Regions from separate parts of the Phyllobacterium sp. 22229 genome, predicted to be linked through region 2. Evidence: predicted binding sites of a transcription regulator. Region 2 holds the regulator's gene; the other holds the start of a gene.

Region 1 (7,341 bases), 310 kb from region 2:
CATGCTCACCCGTCAGTGCGGCAAGGAAATCATCGTCACCGCCGTGTCCGCCCGTGATGCCAAGCGGGATCGCGGCGTGGATTTCTCGTCAGCCACCTGGTTCGACGATCCGGTTGCCCTGGCCAAGTCGAACAATATCGACGTGTTCATCGAGCTGATCGGCGGCGACGAAGGTCCGGCGCGCGCTGCCGTCGAGGCGGCGCTCAAGTCGGGACGGCATGTGGTCACCGCCAACAAGGCGCTTCTGGCCAAGCACGGTGTTTCTCTCGCCAAGATCGCCGAGGAAAAAGGTGTCCTGCTCAACTTCGAAGCGGCGGTGGCTGGCGGTATTCCCGTTATCAAGGCCCTGCGCGAATCTCTGACGGGCAATACCGTGTCGCGCGTCTACGGCATCATGAACGGTACCTGCAACTACATCCTGACGCGGATGTGGGACGAAGGCATTTCCTTCGAGGATTGCCTCGCCGACGCCCAGCGTCTCGGCTATGCGGAAGCCGATCCGACATTCGATATCGAGGGCAATGACACGGCGCACAAACTGGCGATCCTGACCAGCCTTGCCTTCGGCACGCAGATTGCCGCCGACGATATCTATCTCGAAGGGATCAGCAATATCTCGCTGGCCGATATCAAGGCCGCCGATGAACTCGGTTACCGCATCAAGCTGCTTGGCGTCGCATTGAAGACCGACAGCGGCATCGAACAGCGCGTGCATCCGACCATGGTGCCGGTCGAATCGGTGATTGCGCAGGTGCATGGCGTAACCAATGCGGTGGCCATTGAAACCGATCTTCTCGGCGAATTGCTGTTGTCGGGTCCGGGGGCGGGCGGTGCGGCAACCGCATCGGCGGTTATCGGTGATCTCGCCGATATCGCCAAGAGCCGTCCGGGCTTTCAGCATGGCCCCGTCTTCGGCACGCCGGCAAAGGCGCTGGCTCCGTACAAACGCGCCAAAATGCGTTCGCACGAGGGCGGATACTTCATCCGCCTAACCGTGCATGACCGCGCGGGCGTCTTTGCGGCGATTGCCAAGCGCATGGCCGACAATGAGATTTCGCTGGAATCCATCGTCCAGCGCCAGAGTGCCGTGAATCACCCGGATGCCACCAAGACGGTCATCCTCGTTACCCACGAAACCACCGAGGCGGCAGTCAAGAAAGCGCTTGAGGGCATCGTCAAGGATGGTCATTCCACGGATAAGCCGCAGATGATCCGCATCGAACGCGCCGGCTGATACGCCCGGTCCTCTTGAAAAGCCAGCGCCACCCCGGAGATACCGGGGTGGCGTTTTGCTTTCCCGAATAAAATTTTAAAAAACAATTGTTTGTTGCTGTTGACCTCAACCATGGTTGAGGAATTACGGTCGCCGGATCTCATGATTTCCAGGGATCCAGGACATGAAAATTCTCTCCGCGCGCATCACCGTGCAGGATTTGGCCGCCGCTGCGGCCTTCTATCGCGACGTATTGCAGTTTCCCGTCGACGAGCATGCCGGACATGCGGCGGTAACCATCGGTTACAGCCGTCTCATCATGGAAAAGGGCGAGGCTTTCAGCGGTGTGCATCACCTGGCATTTGGCATTGCGCCGACGAAATTCGGCCGGATCAGGGACTGGCTGAGCAAGCGCGCCACGCTGATTTCCGTCGGCGATTCAGATGTGGTCGGCGGGCCGGATGGCTGGCACTCGCGCTCGCTCTATTTCATCGGCCCGGAAGGCATCATCCTGGAGTACATTGCCCATGATGAGTATAGCGGGCTGCCATTTGTCGGGTTGCAGCCCTTTTCCATTGCCGAGGTTGGCTTTGCCGTCGACAACGTCAAGGCAACCATCGATGCGCTGGCGGCGGATTTCGGCCTGCCGGCTTTCCCGCCGCAGACGAAGGCCTTTGCCCCGGCGGGCGATACGGATGGCCTGCTGATCCTTGTCGACAGGAACCGCCTGTGGTTTCCCACGCTTGACAGGCATGCGGCGCGGGCGCCGCTAATGATCGGGATCGATGCGCCCGTGCGCGCCCGCACCAGTTCGCTCTCCGAATGGACGACGCTGGTATCCCTGTAGTTTTCCCTGCCGCATATGACCGTTTGTAAAAGGCTTGTATTGCTTCGTGAACGGTAGCTACCCCGTTTAATCGATTAGCTTTTTCGGTGAAGGCACTTTCCTGCCGGCGGGGTCTTGCCGCTGCTCTGCGACTTTGACAAAAGGTTTGCACAGCAATGCTAGGAAGTGCCCTGTTGATCCGCAAAAGGGTAACTCCCACACGAACGCAGGATAGATTATGCCGAAAACTTCTGACCAGACTTCGATGGGCCTCGACCGTATTTTGACCCTTGAGCTTGTCCGCGTGACCGAGCGTGCCGCCGTTGCCGCCGCACGTCTGCGCGGGCGCGGCGATGAAATGGCCGCCGATCAGGCCGCCGTGGATGCCATGCGCCAGGAACTCAATCGTCTTCCCATCAGCGGTACCGTTGTCATCGGCGAGGGCGAGCGTGACGAAGCGCCGATGCTCTACATCGGTGAGGAAGTCGGCACGCGCACAGGCCCCGAGGTCGACATTGCGCTTGATCCGCTTGAAGGCACCACCATCTGCGCCAAGAACCTGCCCAACTCGCTCGCCGTCATCGCCATTGCCGAAAAGGGCAACCTGCTTTACGCGCCCGACGTCTACATGGAAAAGATTGCCGTCGGACCGGGCTATCCCGCCGGTATCATCCAGCTCGACGCGCCTGCGGCAGAAAATATTGCTGCTGTGGCCAAAGCCAAGGGCGTTCCGGTCAATGAAATCACCGCCTGCATCATGGACCGCCCGCGCCATGCGCGCCTGATCGAGGAAGTGCGTGCAACCGGCGCTTCCATCCGTCTCATCGGTGATGGCGACGTCGCCGGGGTGATCCACACGACCGATCCCGACGAAACCGGCATCGATATCTACATCGGCATCGGCGGTGCCCCGGAAGGCGTTCTTGCCGCAGCGGCTCTGCGCTGCATCGGCGGCCAGATGCAGGGCCGCTTGCAGCTCAACAGCGATGACAAGATTGCCCGCGCCGCCAAGATGGGCATCAGCGATCCGAAGAAGATCTACACCATGGAAGAAATGGCCAAGGGCGATGTGCTGTTCGCGGCCACGGGTGTTACCGATGGCAACATGCTCTCCGGCGTCAAGTTCGCGCGCGACTACATCCAGACCCACACGATCGTCATGCGCTCGCATTCGCAGACCGTGCGCGAGATCAAGGCGAAGCATCAGGATATGACGAAGTTCCAGTAAGTCGCCTGAACCAAATCACTTTTTGCCCTGCGGGTCAGCTGATCCGCAGGGCATTTTATTAACTGCGTTCATGCCTCAATAGGAAATGCCCTATTGAGGCCATGCTTTTTGAGGTATTTTCACAGCGGGAGTTCAGATCGGTGGAACAGCCATGAATATCCGAACGAAAATAACCGGTTGCCTTGTATCAACGCTCGTTCTTCTGGGCCCGCTGACCAGTGCCTTTGCGCAGGACCCTTACCTTGATCTCATTCAAGGTTATCGTTCCAATTCGATTGCCGACCGGTTTCCGCAGATGGTCGGACCCTTTACGCTGGTCAAACACAGCGTCAATCCGCAGGATTTCACCGTGACGGCCGAGTATGAAGCCGTTGACGCCAGGGCGACGGTCACGATGGCGGGCGTGCGGGCCAGCAACAAGGATGCCGCTTACCCGATCAAGGACGGTGCCGACGATCCCGTCGTGCGCGATCTCTTTGAAAAGGCCACCCAGTACCATTCGACCCAGCCCGGTGAAATCGCGGTGCAGACAACGCTGCCCTATAGCGCCGGCCGGGCCATGCCGTGCGTGACCGCCGATGCGGCACAGGAGAAGCACGCCTTCCTGGTTTGCGTGGTCGGCATGCACAGCCGCTATCTGCTGATCCAGCCCGCCGCCAACTATGCCAAGGGCAGCAAGGACGCGGCCGAGCGCAGCCTTGCCGATTTTGCGACCTCGATTGCCACGACGATGAATGATCTGGGCACGCCGCCGGTCAATGGTCAGGCTGCGCCCGCGGCGGCCCCACAGTAATTGCGGGTTTGTGCACCGGATAGATCGTTCGGAGCATTGCATTCGGCGCTGCCGGATGATTGAACCCTTGCATGGCACCAGAACGGCTTTTCCTCGGCGTTGAACATTCTGCAACCGGTCTGAAATGGATTGACCGGCTGGGGCCGCGTGAAGCCAATATTGCGCTCGCCATGGCGCAGAACCATGGTTTTCCCGATCTCGTCACCCGCGTTCTCGCCGGGCGCGGCGTCGGCGTTGACGATGCGCCCGCTTTCATGGACCCGACCATCAAGGGCCTGATGCCCGATCCCGCATCGCTGACCGATATGGAAAAGGCAGCCGCTCGTATCGCACAGGCCATCGGCAAGCACGAAAAGGTGGCGATTTTCGGCGATTACGATGTGGATGGCGCCTGTTCGTCGGCCATTCTCTCGCGCTTTCTCAGCCATTACGGCGTTGCCAACCATATCTATATCCCCGACCGGATTTTCGAGGGCTATGGGCCCAATCCGCAGGCCATGCGCGAACTGGCGCAGAACGGCGCCTCGCTGATCGTGACGGTGGATTGCGGCACCAACAGTGCGGCGGCCATCGAGGCTGCGCGCGAAGCGGGTGCCGATGTGGTGGTGCTCGACCATCATCAGGTCGGCGGCGAGCTGCCTGCCGCAGCCACGGCGGTGGTCAATCCCAACCGCGAGGACGATCTGTCCGGGCAGGGCCATCTCTGCGCAGCCGGTGTGGTGTTCCTCACCCTGGTGCAGGTTCTGCGCACCTTGCGCGCGCAGCGCATTGCGACGGGAACGCTGGCGCCTGATCTGTTGTCGATGCTCGATCTGGTGGCGCTTGCCACCGTGTGCGATGTGGTGCCGCTGAAGGAACTCAACCGTGCCTTCGTGGTCAAGGGCCTGCTCGTCGCGCGGGCGCAGCAGAATGCCGGGCTGGCCGCCCTGGCGCGGGTTTCGCGCATTGGCGAACCGCTCAGCGCCTTTCATTTCGGCTATCTCATCGGTCCGCGCATCAATGCGGGCGGGCGCATCGGCGATGCCGGGCTCGGTGCGCGGCTGCTGACGCTGGATGATCCGAACGAGGCGGCGCGGATTGCCGCCGAACTCGACCGGCTCAACACCGAGCGGCAGGCGATGGAAACCATCATGCTGGAGCAGGCGGAAGCCGAAGCCATGCTGGAAATGTCGAGCGGCGGCGGACCTGCCGTTCTGGTGACCGCCAGCGACGACTGGCATCCGGGCATTGTCGGCCTGATCGCGGCCCGGCTGAAGGAGCGGGCGCGGCGCCCGGTCTTTGCCATCGCCTTCAACGTCAATGGAACCGGCAGCGGTTCCGGCCGTTCGATCAGCGGGTTTGATCTGGGAAAACTGGTGCGCAGCGCCGTCGATGCCGGGCTGCTGGTCAAAGGCGGCGGCCATGCCATGGCGGCCGGCATCACGGTGGAGCGCGGCAAGATGGGCGCGCTGCGGGCCTTCTTCGAGGAGCAGGCGGCCGAAATGGTTGGCCAGCTGCGCGCGAACCAGTCATTGGCCATTGACGGAGCGCTCAGCGCATCCGGCGCGACGGTGCCGCTCTACGAGACCATGGAACGGGCGGGGCCGTTTGGTTCCGGCCATCCGCAACCGGTGCTGGCATTGCCGCACCACCGGCTCGTCGATGCGCGCACTGTCGGCACGAACCATGTCAAGGCGACGCTGGCGGGTGCCGACGGCAAGCGCATCAACGCCATTGCCTTTCGTGCAACGGGCGGGCCGCTGGGTGATTTCCTCTTCGCCAATCTCGGCCAATCCATGCATGTGGCGGGCAATCTGGCCTTGAACCACTGGAACGGCTCGACAACCACGCAGTTCCGCATCATGGATGCGGCGCGGGCCTGACCCCTCGCTGTTGAGGCTCCACAGCCCGGTGTCAGCAGGGATTGCGGCATTTTCTGATTCAGTTTGCATTGAATGGCTGTATGTTCTATTTTTGTTCTCATTCTGCAACGAGAACAGACCCCGTGGCCCATGCGTAAACCAACCCATCTGGAAAAGCTCTATCTGGATTTTGACAGCTTTTTTGCCAGTGCCGAGCAGCAGCTCAATCCGGCGCTGCGCAACCGGCCCGTCGCGGTGGTACCGCTGGATTCGCCGCATACAAGCGTCATTGCCGCCAGCCGCGAAGCAAAACCCTTCGGCATAAAGACAGGCACCTCGGTGCGCGATGCGCGCGAACTCTGCCCGGATATTGTGTTTCTGGAAGCGCGGCCCGATGTCTATGTGAAGCTGCACAACCGGATTCTGTCGACCATCGAGACCTGCGTGCCAATTGCCGCCGTGCGCTCGATTGACGAGGTGGCGTGCACGCTGCTGGCCTCCGAAGCCAGGGACCCGCACGGCTTGGCGGCGCGCATCAAGCGGGCGCTGCACGAGGAAATGGGCGCGGTGCTGACCTGTTCGATCGGCGTTTCCGTCAACGAGCTGCTTGCCAAGATCGCCGCTGAGATGGACAAGCCCGATGGCTGCGTGGTGCTCGGCCATGACGACCTGCCGGGACGGCTGTTCGACCTTCGCCTGAAGGATTTGCCGGGTATCTCCAAGGGAATGGAACAGCGCCTCGGGCAGTCCGGCGTGAACGATGTGCGTGGTCTCTGGGCGCTGGCGCCCAAACATGCCCGTGCGATCTGGAACAGTGTGGAAGGCGAGCGTTTCGTCGCGGCACTGCATGGCTATGCCGTGGAAAAGCCGGAGACCGTCAAGCGCATGTTCGGTCACGGCCGCAATCTGCCGCCGGATTGGCGCGCGCCCGACAAGGTGCTGCAATGCGCGCGGCTGCTGTGCCTCAGTGCGGCGCGGCGTTTGCGCCGATCGCATTACCGTGCCGGGGCGCTCAGCTATACCGTGGGCACGCGCTGGGATAGCCGTGTGACAGTGGAAGGCCAGTTCCGCCCGGCGCGGGATGATCATAGTTTTCTCAATTGCCTCAATGGGTTGCATGAGAACCTGGTCAAGGCGGGTGAAATGAAGAAGGTCAATTCGGTCACCGTCGTGCTGCACGATCTTTCCGGCGAGACGGAGGCAAGCCTTGATCTGTTCGATACGCGAGGGATGACCGAGCAGCGAGGCCAATGGGAACGTGTTTCGGACCTGCTCGACAAGGTGCGGGTGCGCCATGGCTCCAAGGCCCTCAATCTCGGGCTGACGACCGGTCCCGGCAATTACATCGGCTCCAAGATCGCTTTCGGGCGGATTCCGGAACCGGAAGATTTTTGAGGAGGCAATATTTGCATCGCCATTGTGCATGGTTTGTGGAAACCC
Region 2 (7,341 bases):
ATCGCATTTTACGGCTGGTGGTCGCCGCGCAGGACCGCCCGGAATGCCCGGAGTGCATCCCGCAGCGGCCTCTTGCTGCAATTGCCCGGCAGGATCGGCGACCATGTCAGTGATATCGCCCTCACATCTCTGGTCGCCGGGTCGGCCAGCGCGATCTTTGCCGCCTACCATTTCAACAATACCGCGCCGCTTGGACTGATCGGCAACGCATTTGCCTTGCCCGCGGTCTCGGTTCTGGTCATGCCCTTCGCCGTACTGGCGCTGCTGCTGATGCCGTTCGATCTGGATTTTCTGGCATTTTCCGTCATGGAACGCGGCATCGACCTCGTGGTCTTCATTGCCCATCACGTGGCGGCACTCTCGCCCTCGGGCAATCCCGGTCCGATGCCGCAGCCGAGCCTGATCCTGATGAGCGTGGGGCTTGTGATCCTCATTCTCCCGTCATCATGGCTGCGCCTGTGCAGCCTGCCGCTGTTTGCTGCCGCCGCCCTGATCATGGCACGCGCAGCGCTGCCGGATATCGTCCTGTCGGAGGATGGCCGGCTGGCCGGTGCGCGCAATGGCACGGCGTTGATGATCAATCGCCCGCTGGGCGGTGCCTTCACCCTCGACAACTGGCGGCAGGGCTATGGGCTGGATCAGATCGTCAAACCGGCAGGAAGCGGCAAAGTAGCAGTGGAGGGCGCGTTCGAATGCGCCGGAAAGCTCTGTATCACGCGTGAACCGGGCGGCCTCATCATTGCCTATACGGATGATCCCGCGCAACGGGATGCGGCCTGCAACGCGGGCAATATTGTCGTGCTGGGCTTTGCCGGTGTCGAAGCCGCTTGCCCCGTGCCCGGCCCGATGGTGATCACGCGCCGCGATCTGGCGTTGAACGGCGCCGCCGAAATCCGGTTTGGCCCGGCTGCGCAAGGGCAGGGCGACCTGACGGATGTATCGAAAGCCACAGAAGCATTGGAGCAAAGGCTGTTGTCCGCCCGTCTGACCTTCGCGATAGGTCCGCCCAACCGGCCATGGAACAGCTATCGCATCCATTCCAATGCGGCGCGCAACCGGCCGGAGCGTTCACACAAGGCCCATGCGGCCAAAGGCGTCCCGAACAATGCCGAACGGGACGCGGCGGACGGTCAGTAACGGCGGATCAGGCCGACAAGCTTGCCCTGAACCCGCACGCGGTCCGGTCCGAAGATCCGCGTTTCATAGGCAGGATTGGCCGCTTCCAGGGCAATCGAGGCACCCTTGCGGCGAAACCGCTTGAGGGTGGCTTCCTCGTCATCGACCAGCGCCACGATGATTTCGCCGGGGCTCGCGGTGTCGCCGCGCTTGATGACAACCGTATCGCCGTCAAAAATGCCCGCTTCGATCATCGAGTCACCCTTGACCTCAAGCGCGTAATGCTCGCCGCTGCCGATCATATCAGGCGGCAGGCTGAGCATGTGGGTCTGGTTCTGGATGGCGGAAATCGGCACACCGGCGGCAATCCGGCCCATGACGGGAATGCTGACATTGGCAGGCATGTCCATGTCATTGGAGGCGCGCGGCTGCGGTTTCGGCGGGGCCACATTGCGTCCGAGACTGCCCTCGATGACGCTCGGCTCGAACTTTCTCTGGCTGTTGAGGCCGGGTGCGATGGAGTCCGGCAGGCGCAGGACTTCCAGCGCGCGTGCCCGGTTGGCAAGCCGGCGAATGAAGCCGCGCTCTTCCAGCGCGGTGATCAGCCGGTGAATGCCGGATTTGGAGGCCAGATCCAGCGCATCCTTCATTTCGTCGAAGGATGGCGGAATGCCTGTCTCCTTCAGACGCTCATGAATGAAGAGAAGAAGTTCATGTTGTTTACGCGTGAGCATCGGCGATCCTTTAGCAGGGAATCGGAAAAACAAAACCAGAACAAACACTATCTGTTCCAGCATTGTTCTACAAGTGCTTAATATTCCGTTGCGGCAATGCTGGAAGCTTGGTTACGGGGCATGTGCGGGCAGAAATGCACCCATTCGGGGCATTGTTCCGTCGGTTTCCAATTGGATATCACAGTATCATGACAGCTTTCGTCCGAATCGCCGAGCGCAGACGCTTGACCAGGCGATGTCACCGGCGCGGGGCGACGGGCGGACCGCTCGACTGGCGCAGGATAAGTTCTACGGGCCATATCTCGTGGATGTTCTCGACCGGTTCGCCGTCGAGGACACGCACCAGCAGCTCGGCAATACGCGACCCGGCGGAGCGGATCGACGACCGGGTGGTGGTCATGGCCGGCACCATGTTGCTGGCATTGAGATAGGGAAACACGTCGTCATGGGCGATCACGGAGACTTCCTTGCCCAGTTCGTAGCCCTTTGAGCGGATGGCGCGGAAAATGCCGAGCGCCGTCATCATCGAGCCGGCGAGAATAGCCGTGGGATGCGGCGTATAGGACAAAAGCCGCTGTGCCTCGTGAAAACCGGTCTCGTCGGAAAAACGTTCATGCACGATGAAGCGCGGATCAACGGCAATGCCGCGCTCGACCAGCGCTTCGCGATAACCCATTTCGCGGTGTTCGGAAAACGTATGGCCCTTCAGCCCGTCAATCATCGCGATATGCCGGTGGCCAAGATCGATCAGATGCGATGCCGCCTGCCGGAAGGCGCCGGCATTGTCGATGTCGAGCCAGGCATGCGGGGCGGCGATATTGGTTCGCCCGTGCAGCACGAAGGGAAATTTCGCTTCCGTCAGCATGGCCACGCGCTCGTCCATCAGGGTGGGGCCGGTGATGATGATGCCGTCCACGCGCTTGCTGGAAATCAGCCGCCGGTAAGCCGCAAGCTCGTCATTGTTAATGCTCGGGCTCATCAGCAGGTCCATTTCGTGCTGCGACAGCTGTTCGGCCAGACCGGAGAAGAATTCGCTCGTATGCGGGCCGAAACGTTCGCTGCGGTCGCGCGGCATCAGGATGCCGATGGCGCCGATACGGCCTATGGCAAGGCGGCGGGCATTGGCATTGGCACTATAGCCGTATTTTTGCGCCGCCTGGCTGACGCGCTCACGCGTGGCCTTGTTGACTTCGGGATAGCCGTTCAGGGCGCGACTGACGGTCGTTTGCGAGAGGCCCAGTTGTTCAGCCAGTTCCTTGAGTTTCATGGCACGCAATCCAATACGGTGTATTCAGGCAATGCAGATATGACTCCAAATACTAAACATAACCAGAGCCTAAATTCAAAGCGCTTTGGGTAATTGCTCGCGATATTGTGATCTTTGGTTGGCGAGATGCGGTTTCAGCGGTGCACCAACAGGGAATTCACATGTTGAGATATTTCGCATAATATATTGTAATTTATATGCAATATGTTTGATCAGGACGCCGCCAGCCAAGGCATCCGGCTTATCCCGCCAATTTGCGGCTTGACAGGCCGGAGGGGCTTTGTCATTTTTCATTCAAAGCGCTTTGAATTTTGATGTTTCAAATGATTTCCAAAGCGCTTCAGGAGGAGTTTTTGAGGAGGAGCCAAGCATCGCTGCGATGTGCGGCAGCCGATTCTGTCAGATTTTTGGGAGGAAATCATGAAAGCCAAATCATTCATTGCGACCCTTTTGACCACGACCTTGCTGGCGTCGGGGGCTTTTGCCGCCAATCTGGCGATTGTATCCGGCGACACTGGCAATGGACGCGAATTCCTGCGCAAGCAGCTTGACCAGTTCGAGAAGGAAACCGGCAACAAGGTGTCGATCGTTGCCATGCCTGCCAACAGTTCCGACAATTTCGGCCAGTACCGCCTGTGGCTCGCCGCCGGGAATACGGATATCGACGTCTACCGCACCGACGTGATCTGGGCGCCGCAGCTGGCCGACCAGTTCCTCGACCTGAAGGAAGCCGCCAAGGACGTCATCGACCAGCACATCCCTTCGATCATCGAAAGCCAGACCGTCGGCGGCAAGCTGGTCGCCCTGCCGATGTTCACCGATGCTCCGGCGCTCTATTACCGCAAGGACCTGCTGGAAAAGTACAAGAAGCCGGTGCCGAAAACCTGGGACGAGATGGCGGCAACCGCCAAGGAAATCCAGGACGGCGAACGGGCGGGCGGCAACAAGAGCATTTATGGCTTTGTTTTCCAGGCCAATGCCTATGAGGGCCTGACCTGCAACGCGCTCGAATGGGTAAAATCCTCGGGCGGCGGGCAGATCGTCGAGGCGGACGGCACGATTTCGATCAACAATCCGGAAGCGGCAGCAGCCATCGACCGTGCCAAGGGCTGGGTCGACACCATTTCGCCCAAGGGCGTGCTTGCCTACACCGAGGAAGAGGCGCGCGGCGTCTGGCAGACCGGCAATTCCGTTTTCATGCGCAACTGGCCCTATGCCTATGCGCTGGCCGGGGCCGATGGCAGCGCCATCAAGGGCAAGTTCGATGTGGCGCCTCTGCCGAGCGGCAAGGAAGGCCAAAGCTCCGCCGCAACGCTTGGCGGCTGGAACCTGGCGGTTTCAAAATATTCGAAGGCACCCGAAGAGGCGATCAAGCTTGCGCTGTTCCTCGGCTCGCCCGCACAGCAGAAGGCGCGGGCGATTTCCCAGGCCAGCATGCCGACCATCAAGGCGCTCTATGACGACAAGGACATCGCCGCCGCGCAGCCGCTGATTCCAAACTGGAAACCGGTGTTTGAAAATTCCGTTCCGCGCCCCTCGGCGCCGACGAAGGTGAAATACAATGAAGTGTCCAACATGTTCTGGAGCGCGGTCCACGATACATTATCGGGCAATGGCACCGCTGCCGAAAACCTTGAGCTTCTGGAAGCAAAGCTGACTGAACTCAAGGGAAACAGCTGGTAGGCCCCTGCCAGCAAAGGGCACGGTGCGGATGGCGTTCACAACCTCCCGAACCCCGTTCGCACCGTTTGCCTGACGCTTTCGCTTCATCTGGAACCACACGGGCAGGAATACGAGCATGACGCCTTCCACCGCACGTTCAGAGCTTTTGCGGCAGCGCGCCCGTTCGGCGCAGCTGTTTCTCATTCCGATGATCATCGCGCTGGCCATCGTTGCCGGCTGGCCCTTGCTTCGGACAATCTATTTCTCGTTCACCGATGCCTCGCTGACCAATATGGGCGCGGCCAAATGGGTGGGATTCAAGAACTATCTCTCGTGGATCCAGCTGAAGAGCGGCCGCACGATCTTTTCAGGACTTCTGGTCGATCCGACCTGGTGGAACGCCGTGTGGAACACGGTCCGCTTCAGCATCATCTCCGTGGCGCTGGAAGCCTTTTTCGGCATGATCGTCGCGCTTGTTCTGAATGCCGAGTTCAAGGGCAGGGGCATTGTCCGTGCCGCCATCCTCATTCCCTGGGCGATTCCGACCATCGTGTCCGCCCGCCTGTGGGGCTGGATGCTGAACGACCAGTTCGGCATTCTCAATGATCTTTTCCTGCGCCTCGGTTTCATCAGCCATCCCATCGCCTGGACGGCGAGCGCCGATACGGCGATGACAGCGGTGCTGATCGTCGATGTCTGGAAGACCACGCCGTTCATGGCGCTGCTCATTCTGGCTGGCCTGCAGATGGTGCCGAAAGACATTTATGAAGCCGCGCATATCGACGGCGTGCATCCGATCCGCCAGTTCTTCCGTATCACCCTGCCGCTGATCAAGCCGGCGCTGATGGTTGCCATCATTTTCCGCCTGCTCGATGCCATGCGCATTTTCGACCTGATCTATGTTCTGACTCCCAACAGCTCGCAGACCAAGACCATGTCGGTGCTGGCACGCGAAAATCTCATCGAGTTCGACAAATTCGCCTATGGCTCGGCGCAATCGACGCTGCTGTTCCTGGTGATCGCGCTGATGACCGTACTGGCGATCTGGCTTGGCCGCGTGCGCCTCGATGGAGGAGACCGCTGATGATCTGGAATCTCACCAAGAACACGGCGTTTTATGCGCTAGTCACCCTGATTGTCGTGCTGGCGGTCTTTCCATTCTACTACGCCATCATCACCAGCTTCAAAACCGGCAGCAACCTGTTCACCGTCGAGTATTTTCCGTCGTCATTCTCGCTGGAAAACTACGTATCGGTCATCAATGCCGGCAGTTTCACCCGCAATCTGCTCAATTCGCTTATCGTGTCGACACTGGTGGTGTTGCTGGCCCTGCTGATTGCCGTCACCGCATCCTTTGCGCTGGCCCGCGTGCGGTTTCGCGGCCGTTCGCTGCTGCTGCTGACCATCCTCTCCGTCTCGATGTTCCCGCAGATCGCGGTGCTGGCGGGCCTTTTCGAGGTCGTGCGCTTTCTCGGCCTCTACAACACGCTGTGGAGCCTCGTCTTTTCCTACACGATCTTCACGCTGCCGTTCACCGTGTGGGTGCTGACCACCTTCATGCGCGATCTGCCTGTCGAAATCGAGGAGGCGGCCATCGTCGACGGTGCAACGCCCTGGGTCATCATCACCAAGGTCTTCCTGCCTTTGATGTGGCCGGCCATGGTAACCACCGGACTGCTCGCCTTCATTGCCGCATGGAACGAGTTCCTGTTCGCCCTCACGTTCACCTCTTCGACGGAGGTGCGCACGGTGCCGGTCACCATCGCGCTTCTGTCCGGAGCCAGCGCGCATGAAATCCCGTGGGGCACGATCATGGCCGCATCCGTCATCGTGACGGTGCCGCTCGTTGTTCTCGTCCTGATTTTCCAACGCAAGATCATTTCCGGCCTCACCGCCGGCGGCGTCAAGGGGTAACTCAAATGACAGCTATTCGTCTCAACAATGTCCGCAAGTCCTTCGGCACCTTCGATGTCATCAAGGGTGTCGATCTGGAAATCAGCCCGAGCGAGTTCATGGTGTTCGTCGGCCCATCCGGGTGCGGCAAGTCGACGTTGCTGCGGTTGATCGCCGGGCTTGAGGATATCACCGCCGGAACACTCGCCTTCGACGACAAGGTGGTCAACAGTCTGACGCCGTCGCAGCGCGGCATCGCCATGGTGTTCCAGTCCTATGCGCTCTATCCGCACATGACGGTATTCGACAATATGGCATTCGGGCTGAAACTCGCCAAGGGCGGCGCGGAGGAGATCAAGCGGCGGGTGAACGAGGCGGCGGACATGCTGCAGATCACCGCCTATCTCGACCGCCTGCCAAAGCAGCTCTCCGGCGGCCAGCGCCAGCGCGTGGCCATCGGCCGTGCGATCGTGCGCGATCCGAAAGTTTTCCTGTTCGATGAACCGCTCTCCAATCTCGATGCCGCCCTGCGCGTGCAGACACGGCTTGAGATCGCCAAGCTGCATGCCAAGATGCACGAAACCACGATGATCTACGTCACCCACGATCAGGTGGAGGCGATGACACTCGCAGACCGGATCTGCGTGCTGCGCGACGGCATTGTCGAAC

Evidence for each region. Region 2 encodes LexA, which represses DNA repair genes until DNA is damaged. Its sites were predicted from a motif close to TGTTCNNNNTGTGTTCNG; they were not measured.
Region 1: a site for LexA is predicted at 6,004-6,021, ahead of ACTJJ7_RS02175 (Y-family DNA polymerase). Genes of this name have one in related genera too.

Annotation. Positions count from the first base shown of each region.
Region 1 covers NZ_JBQEPA010000001.1:424,135-431,475, reverse strand. The annotation lists gene ACTJJ7_RS02200 (homoserine dehydrogenase) at 1-1,234, shown strand, start outside; gene ACTJJ7_RS02195 (VOC family protein) at 1,398-2,060, shown strand; gene glpX (class II fructose-bisphosphatase) at 2,278-3,267, shown strand; gene ACTJJ7_RS02185 (hypothetical protein) at 3,419-4,060, shown strand; gene recJ (single-stranded-DNA-specific exonuclease RecJ) at 4,132-5,922, shown strand; gene ACTJJ7_RS02175 (Y-family DNA polymerase) at 6,052-7,296, shown strand.
Region 2 covers NZ_JBQEPA010000001.1:115,250-122,590, forward strand. The annotation lists gene ACTJJ7_RS00520 (ComEC/Rec2 family competence protein) at 1-1,137, shown strand, start outside; gene lexA (transcriptional repressor LexA) at 1,131-1,850, opposite strand; gene ACTJJ7_RS00530 (substrate-binding domain-containing protein) at 2,089-3,117, opposite strand; gene ACTJJ7_RS00535 (hypothetical protein) at 3,193-3,411, opposite strand; gene ACTJJ7_RS00540 (ABC transporter substrate-binding protein) at 3,538-4,800, shown strand; gene ACTJJ7_RS00545 (carbohydrate ABC transporter permease) at 4,916-5,863, shown strand; gene ACTJJ7_RS00550 (carbohydrate ABC transporter permease) at 5,863-6,693, shown strand; gene ACTJJ7_RS00555 (ABC transporter ATP-binding protein) at 6,699-7,341, shown strand, end outside.